DNA from 3 places in the Alteromonas naphthalenivorans genome. Region 1 is predicted to be linked to each of the others. Evidence: predicted binding sites of a transcription regulator. Region 1 holds the regulator's gene; each other region holds the start of a gene.
What was found. The regulator FNR, encoded in region 1, switches genes on or off when oxygen is low (the NO sensors DNR and NnrR bind a similar motif). The targets are predictions, from matches to a motif close to TTGATCTAGATCAA.

Region 1 (5,067 bases):
CCTGTCGATGGTATTGTGCTAGACGGCACTGCTGCGGTTGATGAGTCTATGTTAACGGGTGAATTTAACCCCGTCAGTAAATCGGCCAGCCATGTAGTTTACGGCGGTACAGTAAACCAAGATGGCACACTAACGGTTAAAGTGACCCAAAGCTTAAAGCATGCCTTGGTCAATCAAATCGTGCGTTTACAAGCTAGCGCCATGGCAAGCAAGCCAAAAGCTGCGCAGATTGCCGATAACTTTTCCCGTTACTTTGTGTTCTCGGTATTGCTGATATCGGCTTTAACGTACAGTTATTGGTCGTTTGTGGGCAGTGAAGATGCTTTTTGGATCACCATCTCTGTATTAGTGGCAACCTGCCCTTGTGCGCTAGGCTTAGCCACACCTTCAGCGTTAACCTGCGCTATGGCGAAGCTGAATCGTCAGGGCATTTTGTTAAAGCGTGCTGACGCCTTAGAGCAACTTAACGATATTGATACCATTGCCCTTGATAAAACCGGCACACTGACCGAAGGTAAGTTCTCATTGCAACAGCGCTGGTTTGCTAAAGGGGTAGATCCAGTGCAGGTAATGGCGCTAACTACATTGTTAGAGTCTCGTTCTGAGCACCCTATTGCCCGTGCCTTCGACAACGATAATGTTAAGTCAAAACATAGAACCCTGCCTAATACCATGAACGGATTTACCGTTACACCAGGTGGCGGCATTAGTGGTGAGATAGACAACGTAGTTTTTACTATGGGTTCAGCCGTATTTTGTAATTTATCAACCACCTCAAAGGTAGATATACCGGCAAATGTGTTTTTGTGTGCCGACGGTGTATTAATGGCCGCGTTCTGCGTAAATGATAGCTTGCGGCAAGATGCCTTAGCGACACTCACCGCACTGAATGAACATCAATTAGTGGTGCTAAGTGGCGACACACAGAAAAACGTTGATGCACTTACTGCTAGTTTACCAATCAACTTAGCAAAGGGTGGCTTATCACCGGAGCAAAAATATTCACAGGTGCATACTTTGCAAAAGCAAGGTCGCAAAGTCATGATGATGGGCGACGGTATAAACGATGCCCCTGTTCTTGCTAGCGCAGATGTGGCGGTTGCGGTAGGAAACGCCACAGATGTGGCCAAAACAGCCGCCGATGTTATTTTGCTAGGAGACAGCTTGCTATCGGTGCCAACCTTATTTTCTGTGGCGAAACAGGCAAAACGTAAAATTCAGCAAAATATTGCATGGTCAGTAGGTTACAATATTATCATTCTACCCTTTGCAGTGTCGGGGTTACTCTCTCCCTGGATGGCCGTGGTTGGCATGTCACTGAGTAGTATTATTGTGGTCACCAATTCAACGAGGTTATTAAGTAAATAATATGAGTATCATTTACGTCTTAATTCCCATCGCTATTATTATTGTTGCGCTGGCACTGGTTATCTTTTTCTGGGCGGTAAAAACCAATCAGTTTGAAGATCTTGATAGACAGGGCTACAGCATTTTGTTTGATGATGATTTATCAGGTGATGAAAAGAAGCTAGCCGAGCAGCGAAAGCAGTTACAACAACGCAAAGAAACAGATGACAGAGATTAATATATTCTCTGCTTTTTTCATTGGAATTGCTGGCGGCGTGCATTGTGTGGGTATGTGCGGTGGTATTGTTGCCGCACTACGCACAGTAACGCCAAGTAATGAACCGGCATTACCCTACACCCTTGCCTATAATTTTGGCCGTATCCTCAGCTACACATTAGCCGGCGCTATTACAGGCGCTGTCGGCCAAATGGCCACCGAGTTTGTGCCTATTGCTAAACCCGTTTTATCTTTGATTAGTGGCGTTATGCTGCTGCTATTAGCGTGTTATTTGGGAAAGTGGTGGCAAGGCTTGAATTATATTGAAGCTATGGGACGCGGCTTATTTAAAGCTATTCAGCCAATATCTAAACGATTTCTTCCATTCAAAAGCCCGGTTTATGCACTACCCTATGGTTTTATATGGGGCTGGCTACCCTGCGGGTTGGTCTATTCCACGTTAACGTGGTCATTAGCATCGGGGTCGGCCGTTGACGGCGCTGCCATCATGTTATTTTTTGGGTTAGGTACTCTGCCCACTTTGTTAGCTGCAAGCGCAGGTAGCCAGTACCTAATAGCTGGTTTTAGGCACCCCGTGGTAAGACAATGCTTTTCCGTAATAGTGGCTATTTACGCTCTCTTTTTAATTTATGCAGCAATTTCATAAACAAAAGAGTAAGATTAATATTAAGTCGACCCTATTTATAGTTTGAACCTATGAGCAAAGGAAGCCAATTCTCAATTCATTGTCAAAATTGCAGTTTCAGCCACTTGTGTTTGCCCGTTGCGCTAAACAAGACTGAGATTGAATCTTTAGATGATATTATTGAGCGAAAGAAACCCCTTCACAAGAGTGATTTGCTGGTAAAGTCGGGAGATAAATTCAACTCTCTTTACGCAGTACGAACGGGCTCTTTTAAGTCTTTCGTCACCAATTCAGATGGTGAAGAGCAGATTACAGGTTTTCACTTCCCTGGCGATATTATCGGCTTCGATGCCTTACGGGAAAATAAGCACCAAAGTTATGCTCAGGCATTAGAAACCGCCATGGTGTGCGAATTACCGTATGAAACGCTTGATGAAATGTCGGTTCAATTTCCTAAGTTAAGACATCAAATAATGAGTTTTATGAGTGCGGAAATTAAACAAGATCATGATCTCATGATGTTGCTTAATAAACGCTCAGCGGAAGAACGTCTATTGTATTTCCTCTCTCAGCTTTCTCAACGTTTCGAAGAACGTGGATTTTCAAATAAAGAATTTCACCTAACCATGACTCGAAATGAAATTGGGAACTATCTTGGTCTAACTATTGAGACCATTAGCCGCCTGTTAAGCCGTTTTCAAAAAGAAAATATTATCCAAGTGGACGGTAAACTCATCACTATTTTAGATTTTGATGAGATGTCACAACGTTTAACGTCTGTGGTTGCACCTAATATCGCCTGTAATAGCTAATCTTCAAAGCTTTTGATCTAAAACAAGTTACGTAATAGCAAATAGGTATTACACTTAAATTGTAGCAACCAAAATTCTGACTATGTTTGGAGGGGTTATGATTAAGTATGAGCGTATTTTAGCGGTTATTGAAGCCGATAGAGAAACCCAACCTGCGCTTAGCCGTGCATATGAACTTGCCAAAAAGACAGGTGCCTCTGTCACCGCCATGCTGGTGGTTTACGACTTATCTTACGATATGACAACCATGCTTAGCCCTGATGATCGTGAAGCCATGCGTGATGCGGTCACTAAAGAACATGCTGGATGGTTGAAAAAAACTTTAGACGACTTAGGTTTTTCTAAAACAGATATAGTTGTGGAATGGAACAACCGTGCCTTTGAAGCTGTGGTGCATTATGTCATCGACAACAGTATAGATTTAGTGGTAAAAGCAACTAAGCGCCATGACGATTTAGCTTCTGTTATTTTTACTCCTACAGACTGGCATCTACTTAGAAAATGTCCCTCCCCCGTATTATTGGTTAAAGATCATGAATGGCCTGAAAATGGTGAAATTATTGCCGCGGTAAATGTAGGCAGTGAAGACGACGAGCATGCCTTACTTAACGACAAAATCACGGTGATTGCTAACGATTATGCCGCGCTGCTCAGCGGTAACGTAAATTTGGTAAACAGCTACCCAGCTACGCCGCTAAATATTGCTATTGAAGTTCCTGAGTTTGACCCAGACACTTACAACAACGCGGTAAAGCATCATCACGAACTTGAGATGAACACACACAGCGAGAAGTATGCTATCGATAGTAAGCGCTGTTATGTGAAGGAAGGCCTTCCTGAAAAAGTCATTCCAAAGATAGCCCAAGATATAGACGCTGAACTTGTTATCATAGGTACGGTTGGCAGAATAGGTATTTCTGCGGCTCTCATAGGTAACACCGCAGAACATGTTATTGATGAACTTGTGTGTGATGTACTGGCAATAAAACCAGACGGCTTTATTTCGCCCCTTTCACGGTAATTCAGACAGGTTCATAAACAGCCTGTCGGCACTGTTTGCTATCTTTGCGCTATAGCTTTAAACGCTATTGTTTTTTGTTAGAAGAGAGGGCCAACAAGATTTAAAAAATCTGAACCTCGCACATTCAATTTTACTTGATTACTGTATAATGGTTTTTTTCGCAGTAACAAAGCTATTGATATGAACAGTGCAGGCACAAACCGTGCGGACGCTCCGTTAACCGCGTCTCAAAACAAACAAAAATACAGCTTTAATAAGCTACAAAAGCGACTTCGTCGAAATGTAGGCAAAGCGATTGCTGATTTCGGCATGATTGAAAACAACGATAAAGTCATGGTGTGCTTATCTGGCGGCAAAGACAGTTACGCTATGCTTGATATTCTTATGTTTTTAAAGCGCATTGCGCCAATTCATTTTGACATTATTGCGGTTAACCTTGATCAAAAGCAGCCAGGATTTCCAGAGCACGTACTTCCTGAATACCTTGAAAGTGTAGGTGTAGAGTACAAAATTGTAGAAGAAGACACCTACTCTATTGTTATGGATAAAGTGCCTGAAGGTAAAACCACGTGCTCACTTTGTTCTCGATTACGTCGCGGTATTTTATACAGCACGGCCAAAAAGCTAGGCGCCACTAAAATTGCCCTTGGCCATCACCGTGACGACATGCTAGAAACCTTCTTTTTAAACATGTTCCATGGCGGTAAGCTTAAATCAATGCCACCAAAGCTGGTTAGCGATAATGGTGAGCACATTGTCATAAGGCCCCTTGCTTATTGTACTGAAAAAGACATTCAGCGTTATTCTGATGCCGTAGAATTTCCTATTATTCCTTGCAACTTGTGCGGGTCTCAAGAAAATTTGCAGCGTCAGAACGTAAAGGCCATGCTACAAGATTGGGATCGCCGTTTCCCTGGGCGTATTGAGTCAATGTTTAGTGCGCTTCAAAATGTAGCGCCGTCACATTTGGTCGACAAGAATTTGCACGACTTTAAAGGCATCTCTACACAGAACGGGCCGGTTG
Region 2 (5,067 bases), 2.1 Mb from region 1:
AATACCTAAGCGTTTATAATGAGCTAACACGCCACGCTCTACCTGTTGATTTTGGCTAACATCAATATCAATAGTACGGCTTGCATTTCTTAACATATCCGTCACCGCACTGGTGCGCTTTTTGTGGTATTTCCTCGCATAGAAATCTTCAGCAAAGGCCAGCAGCGTATCGGAAGGTGGTGAGTCGATAATGTGTTCTAGTACTTCTTTTACACTATCAATGTTGCCATCTTTATAGCTTTCTCTTATCCATTTCTCTTTCGCTTTATCGCTTTGGGCTTGGTATAGCAAAAGAAGGGCCTGCTCTCGGTGCTCGTCTAATAATTTTAACGCTAATGCATAAAGAAACTGATCGCGATAAAACATGGCTGATACGCCATCGCTGTTGGGGAAGGTTTCTTTGGCTAATGTATTAGCTTGCGCTGAAGAGAGGAAAGGAAGCTTTTCTAATTGGCTGGCATAAAACCAAGCTGCTTCAGCATCTGCTTTACTGTCGAAACGGGTAATATCTGATACTGAATCGCCGCGTGTACGCATAACGCCTAAGTCGCGCATAGAAAATTGATTTAGCCTACCTTTGGTATTGCCAAAATAAAGGAATAGTAGGTATTTTAGCGGTGCATCAAACAAACACACTAAGTAGGTATGCTCATTTAGCCCTTCAGGCCACCCATGCTGATTAATGCAGGCTTCTAAGCGCGATACAAGCACGGGCTTGGTTAATGATGCCAAACCTTGGGTTGCACCATATTCACTTAACAGCCTTAAAATAGCGTCTTTAGTCAGTACGCCTGCAATATCTTGCAGCGAAGCATGGTGCAAATCGCCGAACCACTTAGCTTCAATCAGCTCGTCAATTTGCTGTTGAGGGTTAGCTATTTCTGCATAAGAAAACTGCGACCTGTCAATTACCGCATATTTACGATTAGCCGCACGCACAATGATGCATTGTTTGTCAGCATCTAGCTGGTTAAAGCTTTCTATAAAACCATGAGCGTCATCACTTAACAACGCAGCATTCGCCCCTTTAAAGAACGCTAAGAACTCAAAAAAGTGGGCTAAGTAATATCGTGGTGGCAAATCTTTTCGCATTATAAAACCAAACTATTGCATACACTAATTAGTGTATATTTATACAGCCCTATTATTCAACCTTTTCCCTTTTTATTTCATGCGTAGGTGCACAGGCGCTTGCGTAGTAGCTTGTAAAGTCATTCTGGCTTAATTGGCAGTCAATCCAGTTTTCTACTTTACTCGTAATAACTATCACAACGTAATTCACATACGAGGAAATCATGAGCTTAACGAGATCGATGGAATTCTCTTGCCCATATTGCATGGCAGCCAATGATGTAGAAATTGACGAGGTTAATGATGTGGGTCAGGTGCAGGTACTTGATTGCCAAGTATGTTGCCAACCTATTGAACTTGGCGTCTATCAGCAAGGCGAAGACTTAAATATTATTGCGGAGCAGGAAAATGGCTGATAGTGGTACCCATTTTTCGTTGCAGGATATCAATGCTTTGCCGCAACGATATCGCGCCAACTTTGTGAATAGTCTATCTGGCTTTAAATCTTCCTCACTGTTAGGCACCACCGATGGCCGAGTTAACAACTTAGCTATTATTAGTTCTGTGGTTCATGTAGGGGCTAACCCACCATTGCTGGGTATTATTATGCGCCCACACACTGCACAGCGAGATTCTCTGACTAATATTAAGCAGCAAGGTATGTTCACTTTAAATCATGTTCATACAAGTTGGACTGACAAAGCACATCAAACATCTGCGCGGTATGATAATGGTGTGAGTGAGTTCGATGAGGTTGGACTAACGCCTTGGTTTAGCCAGAACTTCAGCGCGCCTTATGTTAAAGAAAGCGCGATAAAGATGGGGCTTAAAGTAGAACAGCATTTTACGTTGTGTAATCAAACGGAAATGATTATAGGTGAAATCCAAGAGGTCTTTATTGCGGGCAGCAGCACTACAGGAGATGACATTGCAAAAAGTGCTATTGCCGAAGATGGGTATATAGATCTTGAATCACTACAAACCTCATGTATCTCGGGTCTGGACACTTATCATAGTACGCAAAAGATAGCCCAATATGCTTACGCAAAACCCGATGTGCCTTTAACACAGGCGAGCGTAACTAAAAAATAATTCATGTTTTGCCAGTGGCGCGCAAACTAATGTTGCGTTGATGCTATAGGACATTGATTTTGCTAGCTGTTCAGGTGAAACTCGTTAATCTAGATCAACAAATATTTATTGCTTTGTGTTAGATCCAAACGCCACGGGTTATAGTATAATTATTAACATTCAAAACCTGCCTTGCGGCAGGTTTTTGCGTTTTAGGCGCTGAGTAAAAAAGAATCATTATCGTTATTATCTCAATTGGAGAGAATTATGAAGTCTGTAAACCGTCGTGACTTTCTGAAATTGTCAGGTACATCTTTGATAGGCCTAACGTTAGGAAGCGTTGCGTTACGTGCGAATGCGCAAGAACAACTACAAGCAGATGATCCAAGCGCGAAAGCATTAAACTACACTGCGGCGTCTACTGTAGACGGTGCTAAATGTAACAACTGCATGTACATTCAAGGTGCCGACGGCGAACAACACCGCCCTTGCGCCATCTTCCCTAACAAATTGGTTAACGCCAATGGTTGGTGTAGTGCATGGGTTAAACGCCCAGGCTAGTAACTCGAATTATCAAAAAAGCCCCAGTCTCGCTCACGTGTGCTGGGGCTTTTTTATGCATTTGAGATAAGGGTCTATAACGAGTTACAGCCCCTTCACAGCGTCTAACAATGCGGGGTTATGTAGTCGGCTCGGTAACAAACCAGGCTTTATATAGGCCCCATGCTTTGCTTGAAATATACTGCCAATGCGTAGCACTTTTTCATCGTCCCATTGCTTGCCAATAAAGCTAATTCCCACCGGAAGGTTTTTCACTTCTCCTGCCGGTACAGTAAGATGCGGATAACCTGCAATGGCCGCTAAATACCCAATTCCAATAAACCCCATTGGGGAATGATCGCCATACACGCCATCAATCAGAAAAGCCGGGCTATTTGAGGGTGCCACAAGTACATCAACTTTATGTTGTGCCATTAGGGCATCAATACCCTTGTCTCTCGCAGTTTCTCTTACCAAGGCTAGAGCCGAAGCGTATTCTGGGCTATTAATGTCATCTGTATTCACTGCTTTTTCGAATATATCTTGATTAAAGAGCGCAAGTTCTCGAGAGCTTGCTTGATTGTAAGTAATAAGTTCCGACAAACTGCGCACAGGAATGTCCGCTGGACTGCCTTCTAAGTATTCGTTTAATGTGTAATGAAACTCGCTAAGTAACACTTGATAAGAGTCGGCCCAAAAACTTTCAGGTTGTTTGAAGTCGCTAATTTCCACCAGCTCAGCGCCTGCGGCAGTTAGGCTATTTAAGGCTTTTTCATAAGTAGAAAGCACATGAGGGTTATCCCCTTGACGGTAACGCACAACGCCTACGCGCACGCCTTTTAAATCGGTCGCCAACATACTTTGCTGCGGTGCATTAAGCATGTGTTTGCTAGCCTCTAGCGTTGCGCTATCTTTTGTATCTACACCTGCCATGATTGATGCCATTAACCATGCATCGTTAACGTTTGCGGTCATAGGACCTGCGGTATCTTGGGTATATGAGATAGGGACAATGTGCGTACGAGATAACAGCCCAACTGTGGGTTTAAATCCTACAATACCGTTCATTGAAGAAGGACAAATAATAGAACCATTGGTTTCAGTGCCCACGGCTAACGACGCTAAACGCAATGCCATAGCAGCACCTGAACCCGACGAAGAACCACAAGCACTACGAGATAACATATGCGGGTTTCGGGTTAACCCACCTACGGCGCTCCAACCACTAATAGAAGATTCAGACCGAAAGTTAGCCCATTCAGAGAGGTTAGTTTTACCTAACACAATGGCGCCCGCGGCTTTAAGGCGAGCTACAATGGGGGCATCTCGCTTTGTGTCATTATCAACAAGTGCCATCGCGCCTGCGGTAGTAGGTAGCTCACTGGTTTCAATATTGTCTTTCAGTAACACTGGAATACCAAACAGCGGCCCTTTACGCATTCTATTTTTACGTGCTAAATCAGCCGCTCTGGCTTCTTCAATGGCATTGGGGTTAAGTGCCAAAATACTATTTACATCACCATCAAGCTTTTCGATTCTAGCGAGATAGCCTTTTACTAACGCCTCGGATGACAACTCACCTGCTGCTATAGCCTGCGCTTGTTCTAGTGCAGATTTATCTAACCAAGCCTCAACAGCTACTGAAAAAGCCCTGTCGTCTGAACGCTCAACAGATGCATTTTTTGTGTTCGGCTTAGATGGTGCACACGCGGTGCAAAGTAAAATAACGGCAGCGTAAAGTAGCGTAGCCTTCATGTGGTTTGTCCCCAAGTTTCTAAGATATCTACATTTTAGTTTTAAATATCTTAGTAGTGGATTGAAACGATTATACATACGAATGCTAGCATATGACGAATACAAAATACTGTGGTAACTATTGACATTGGAATGAGCCTACCCTAAGTTTCTTTCCAGAAATAGACAAGGAAGTGGGCTAGCCGCTCACGGCCAGAGGGCCCTCAGGCCCGCCCCTGGTAGGAAGAATTTCCGCTCTGATTACCAATGAAAGAGGGCAAAGAGAGTGGCTGTACCTTTTACAGCGATTCGGTGAGTCACGGCTTATAAAAGCTATCAAAGATCTGCCAGGTAACAGGAAACCCTATCCCTTAAAGTAGCCCGAGTTCTTGGGGTTCAGCTCCCAAAGCCCTGTGATCTCCCCAACCTTAAGGCAAACCTCAGAGCCGATAGAGAGGTGCGATTAGGTCTTCGATCTATTCGGGGCCTGTTGGCGTCTCTTGGGAATATTCAAAACCAGAAAAGTGATGAGGCGAAATAGGGAAAATGCAAGAGGCGGACATTCGGTTGCTGTTTGATTGCGGAAATCTGAAGTCAGTAATGATCACCAGAGCGCCCCTGGTTGAAGGCTGGTGCTGCAATTTTCGCGAA
Region 3 (5,067 bases), 990 kb from region 1:
GCATCTAATCTATCGAATACTGGCTCGCCCAAACCCACTGGTACGTTTTTTACCACGACTGAAACTTTAGCACCGATGCTATCGCCAGATTTCTTTAGCTCGCGCATGTATTCATCTAGCGCTTCGAGTTTGCTTTCATCAGGGCAGAAAAAAGGATTGGTATTCGTCACCGCATGGTCAACGTTTTCAACGCTAATAGGCCCTAATTGAGAAAGGTAGCCATGTACTTCAACGCCATGCACTTCTTTTAAATACTTTTTGGCAATACCACCCGCAGCAACACGTACCGCAGTTTCACGGGCAGACGAGCGACCACCACCACGATAATCACGTGAACCATACTTTTGATCGTAGGTATAATCGGCATGGCCTGGGCGAAAACGGTCGGCAATATTTGAGTAGTCTTGGCTTCGTTGATCTTTGTTTTTAATCAACAAACCAATACTGGTACCCGTCGTTTTTCCTTCAAACACGCCAGACAAAATTTGCACTTCATCATCTTCACGACGGGCGGTGGTATAACGGGATGTACCAGGCTTACGTCTGTCTAAATCGCCCTGTAAATCAGCTTCACTTAACGTGAGGCCAGGAGGGCAACCATCAACAACACCGCCAATGGCGATACCGTGGCTTTCTCCAAATGTGGTAACGGTGAAGAGTTTTCCAAAGCTGTTGCCTGACATAATCGAGAATTAATCCTTGCTGTTAAAATAGTTTTTTAATGTTGAGCTGTTCACGGCAAATATCCCCTGCCCGCCATTTTCAAAGCTAAGCCAAATGACTTCAAGGCCTGGGAAACGAGTGTCCATGTGCACTTCGCTGTTACCCACTTCAATGAACAACCAGCCGTTATCGGTTAGGTATTGTGGTGCTTCACGCAGCATAATATCCACAAGTTCTAACCCGTCGTCTCCGGCTGCTAATGCAAGCTCGGGCTCGTGATGATATTCATCAGGTAAGTCGGCCATGTCTTCAGCATCAACATAAGGTGGGTTTGATACGATTAAATCGTACTTCTGCCCGGTTAAATTAGTAAATAAATCAGAATGAATAGGGTAAACACGGTGACTTAATTGATGCTCTTGAATATTAATATCGGCCACTTCAAGGGCATCTTCGCTTATATCTACCGCATCAACCTGTGAGTCGGGGTACGCATGCGCAAGCGCAATAGCAATACAACCACCCCCTGTGCACATATCTAAAATATGCGACGGTGCTTCTTTAACGAAGGGCTCAAAATTATTTTGAATCAGTTCTGCAAACGGAGAGCGAGGGATAAGCACGCGCTCATCAACGTAAAATGGCATGCCGCAAAACCAAGCTTCGTTGGTAATGTAAGGCAGAGGCATACGGGTTTGAACTCGTTTTAAAACAAGCTCAGCAATTTTTTCGCGCTCACTTTTTGTGAGTCTTGATGACAACATGCTGTCGCCAACATGCTCAGATAACGAATGCGGCAAGTGTAGCGCTTGCATGGTAAGGCTTAATGCTTCATCCCAAGCGTTATCGGTACCATGACCAAAATAGAGGGCGGCGTCGTTAAATCGACTGGTAGCCCACCGAATCATATCAAGTATGCTGTGTAAATCTTCGATGGCTTCTTCTAAGTAAAACTTGTCGGTCATAAGAGCTTGGGTACATCAGGAATATGAAAGCTGGTATCATACCCAAAGATAACGCCTGCGCCCACGTTAATTTGCATATCGGTTCATAATGAAAGCATTTAAAAAAGAACTAAAAGCCATGAAAAAAGGCATTGAGAAGCTAAAAGTGATTGAAGATACCTTCTCATTTGCTGATGCTGTGCAAGGTGTAAAGCCCATGGAGCAGGACAAGATTGTTCCGAATAAGAAAGTCGCCCTTGAAAAGAAAAAGCAATTAGCAGGGGTTAAAGACCTAAAAGGCAGTAAGCAAGTAGCGGCGAGTTTTAGTTTTTCCGATATGTACCAAGCCGTACTTCCGCAAGAAGGCCCCATGCGGTATTGCCGAGAAGGCGTGCCAACGCATGTACTAAAACAGCTTAGACGAGGAGACTATTCCCCTGAGTTTCTGCTGGATTTGCACGGTATGACCCGAGAAATGGCAAAAACAGAAATAGCCTCATTAATTTATACCGCCCGAAAAGAGTCGGTAGATTGTGTTTCTATTATGCACGGGTTTGGACAGGGCGTTTTAAAAAATGCACTCCCCCACTACTTAATACAGCATCCACACGTGAATGCTTTCCATCAAGCACCACTTGAATACGGCGGACAAGCGGCATTGCTTGTGTTGCTAGATGTGCCCACGCCAGAATATAAGCGATAGTGAACGTAGTTATCGTTACTGAGTTTTTGACCTATCATTTACCTAATTCATGTCAAACGCCGCGACTTACAGGCAAAACAATTTTTACTTATCAAGTTCTGCGCTGTTGTGCATAAATAGGTAGGTATAAAACACGCCCATTCCAATAATAATACTAATACCTAAAAGCGAGCCCCATACAACGGGATCTGAAATCATACTTAGTAACATAGTGTTTCTCCTCACAGGGTTAATAAGGTAATGATAGCGATTTCTTGGCGAAGGTTTGTGATCTGGATCAAGTCTGAAATACGGTAAATAGGAGGGATGTAGAGAAGTTGATCGAGATCAATGTATAAAAAAATTAAAAATAACCCATAATGCCATTGCAAATCATTCTCATTTGCAATACATTGTACATGCCTGTTCGACGTAGGTTAAAAACGGTCTTGGCTTAGCGTCGTAAGGGGAGCAGACGCCCGTCTGTTCCCCTATTTTTTTGCCTGCTACTTTGTCGTTTTATCAATAATAAAACGCACACATAATCCCTTATCTTTTCGGTTTTGAATTACTAAGTGGCCATTATGCGCATCCGTTATTTCTCGGCATAGCGCTAACCCTAATCCACTCCCATTAGCTTTAGTGGAATAAAAAGGAACCAGCGCATTCGTCATCACGCTATCCGTCATGCCTTTTCCGCTATCGAGTACTTCAATAATAACTTGAGAAGCCGTTTGTTTAATGACGAGCTCCACATCCTGTGGGTCGCCTCCCGACTCATGGGCATTTTTAAGTAAGTTAATTAATAGCTGCTCTAATTGGACTGCATCGGCTTTCACCTCAACAGCCTCTTGCATGGTTAACTTAAAGTCACATTGATTGCTGAGTTGCGCCGTTATTTTATCCCAATCAATTGTTGCTAAAACTGGTGGAGGCAATTTTGCAAATCTTCCATACCCTTGAACAAATTGGTTTAAGTGGGCGATACGTTCTTCAATAGTATGGAACACACGCACCAGACGGGCATCACCATTTTGTTGGCCTACAATTTGGCCGCTATGTAATAGGCTAGAAATAGGCCCCAAGGAATTATTGAGCTCGTGACTAATTACTCTTATTACCTTTTTCCACACCGATACTTCTTGTCGGTTAAGCTCTCGCGTCATTTGCTTAAGAATATACAGTCGGTGAGTTTGGTTATTTAATAAAAACGTTCCTGTAGACATATGCCATGTTTGAATGCCGCTAGCCCCCTGAGGCAAAGTGAATAGCCCTTCTCGATTTTCTAGCAAAACATCTTTTAGCGTGTCTGGTTTATTGTTAAGTAAAGTGCCGAGGGTGTAACCTTCCAAGCTTCTGGTACCCGAACTGCTAGCACCCAACCTACTGGCGCCCAACTTATTTGCACCAGCGCCATTTTCCTCAGAGCCAGTATCCTCCATCCTAGTTGTTGGATGGAAGAACTCGCAGGCTTGGCGGTTACTTAGCACCACATGCTTCTGATCGTTCACTAATAATAAAACGTCAGGTGAACTATGCAGCACTTTATCTAGCATTAGCTCTCGTTGATACAACCACTGCTTTTCTCGGCGAAGGGTTTCTGCGGTATCGTTATAAAGCTGGAATAAGGTTTTAAACTCGTCGCTTGTTTTACAAGCCAGTGTTGACGAAAACTCACCGTCTTTAAAATTGAGCAAACCTATTTTAAGCGCCTCTAATTGTTTGTTTATTGGCGCTGTACAGACTTTGACTGCAAGTGCACATAAGCATAAAGACACAAGGACAAGCAAAGCTTTTTGAACAACCGACAGGTCGCTTACATACAACATAGGCGCCATACCTATTGCTGTGGCACAAAGCGCAGCGACCCGAAGCTTATTTTTAATTAACCTCACGATTTATAATCAATTCCATATTTATCTAGCCGGCGGTAAAGCGCTTGTCTGGATAACCCTAAGTACCTTGCCACTTTAGATATAGTGCCGTTAAATTCTGTAAGCGCCGCCTCAATCTCTGATTTGCTCGGCTCTTTTCCCCCTTTTCGCTCTGTATTCACCTCACCGCTAATAGAGGGTAAACCGAAGTCATCAGCATCCAGCGTACCATCTGGATGTAATATACTGACTCGTCGACATACATTTTCAAGCTCACGCACATTTCCTGGCCACGCATAGGCTTGTAGCGCCTGCTGCCCAGTGAGGCTAATATCTCGACCTGGTAAAAAATGCTTTGCTAAGGCCAACACATCATCTCCTCGCTCATTAAGGGGCGGCACATTAATTTCGATGACATTGAGGCGATAAAACAAATCCTCGCGAAATGCGCCGTTTGCGATGTCGCGAGTTAAATCAGAATTGGTGGCCGATATTATCCTTACGTCTGTTTTTTGTGTTTTCACCGACCCTAGCTTTTCAAATTCACCCGTTTGCAATACGCGCAATAATTTGACCTGGCCTGACAGCGGCAAATTGCCGATTTCATCTAAAAACAAGGTTCCTTGGTGGGCGGCTTCAAAACGGCCAATTCGCGTTTTGTTAGCGCTGGTAAACGCGCCGGTTTCTGCGCCAAAGAGCTCTGCTTCAATAAGCTCTTGAGGAAGGGCGCCCGCGTTTACCTTCACAAATGCTGACTGATTAAGGGGTGATTGAGATTGAATGAGTTCTGCAATCTTTTCCTTTCCGCTTCCATTAGGCCCAGTGATGAGTACCGGTACATCAGATTTAGCCACCTGCACCGACATATCTACTACCCGCTGCATGGCTGCGCTTTCGTACACCA

Region 2: the regulator FNR is predicted to act here: its motif matches at 2,248-2,261, upstream of AMBT_RS20650 (high-potential iron-sulfur protein).
Region 3: the regulator FNR is predicted to act here: its motif matches at 2,628-2,641, upstream of AMBT_RS22220 (DUF3149 domain-containing protein).

Annotation. Positions count from the first base shown of each region.
Region 1 is NC_015554.1:1,863,042-1,868,108, forward strand. It holds gene AMBT_RS08020 (heavy metal translocating P-type ATPase) at 1-1,368, shown strand, start outside; gene ccoS (cbb3-type cytochrome oxidase assembly protein CcoS) at 1,370-1,585, shown strand; gene AMBT_RS08030 (sulfite exporter TauE/SafE family protein) at 1,572-2,231, shown strand; gene fnr (fumarate/nitrate reduction transcriptional regulator Fnr) at 2,282-3,022, shown strand; gene uspE (universal stress protein UspE) at 3,120-4,043, shown strand; gene ttcA (tRNA 2-thiocytidine(32) synthetase TtcA) at 4,224-5,067, shown strand, end outside.
Region 2 is NC_015554.1:4,725,286-4,730,352, forward strand. It holds gene AMBT_RS20635 (exonuclease domain-containing protein) at 1-1,092, opposite strand, end outside; gene AMBT_RS20640 (zinc ribbon domain-containing protein) at 1,296-1,487, shown strand; gene AMBT_RS20645 (flavin reductase family protein) at 1,480-2,163, shown strand; gene AMBT_RS20650 (high-potential iron-sulfur protein) at 2,410-2,703, shown strand; gene AMBT_RS20655 (amidase) at 2,788-4,437, opposite strand; gene AMBT_RS23235 (hypothetical protein) at 4,707-4,796, shown strand.
Region 3 is NC_015554.1:2,849,157-2,854,223, forward strand. It holds gene aroC (chorismate synthase) at 1-683, opposite strand, end outside; gene prmB (50S ribosomal protein L3 N(5)-glutamine methyltransferase) at 693-1,628, opposite strand; gene smrB (endonuclease SmrB) at 1,717-2,310, shown strand; gene AMBT_RS22220 (DUF3149 domain-containing protein) at 2,395-2,520, opposite strand; gene AMBT_RS12475 (sensor histidine kinase) at 2,796-4,184, opposite strand; gene AMBT_RS12480 (sigma-54-dependent transcriptional regulator) at 4,181-5,067, opposite strand, start outside.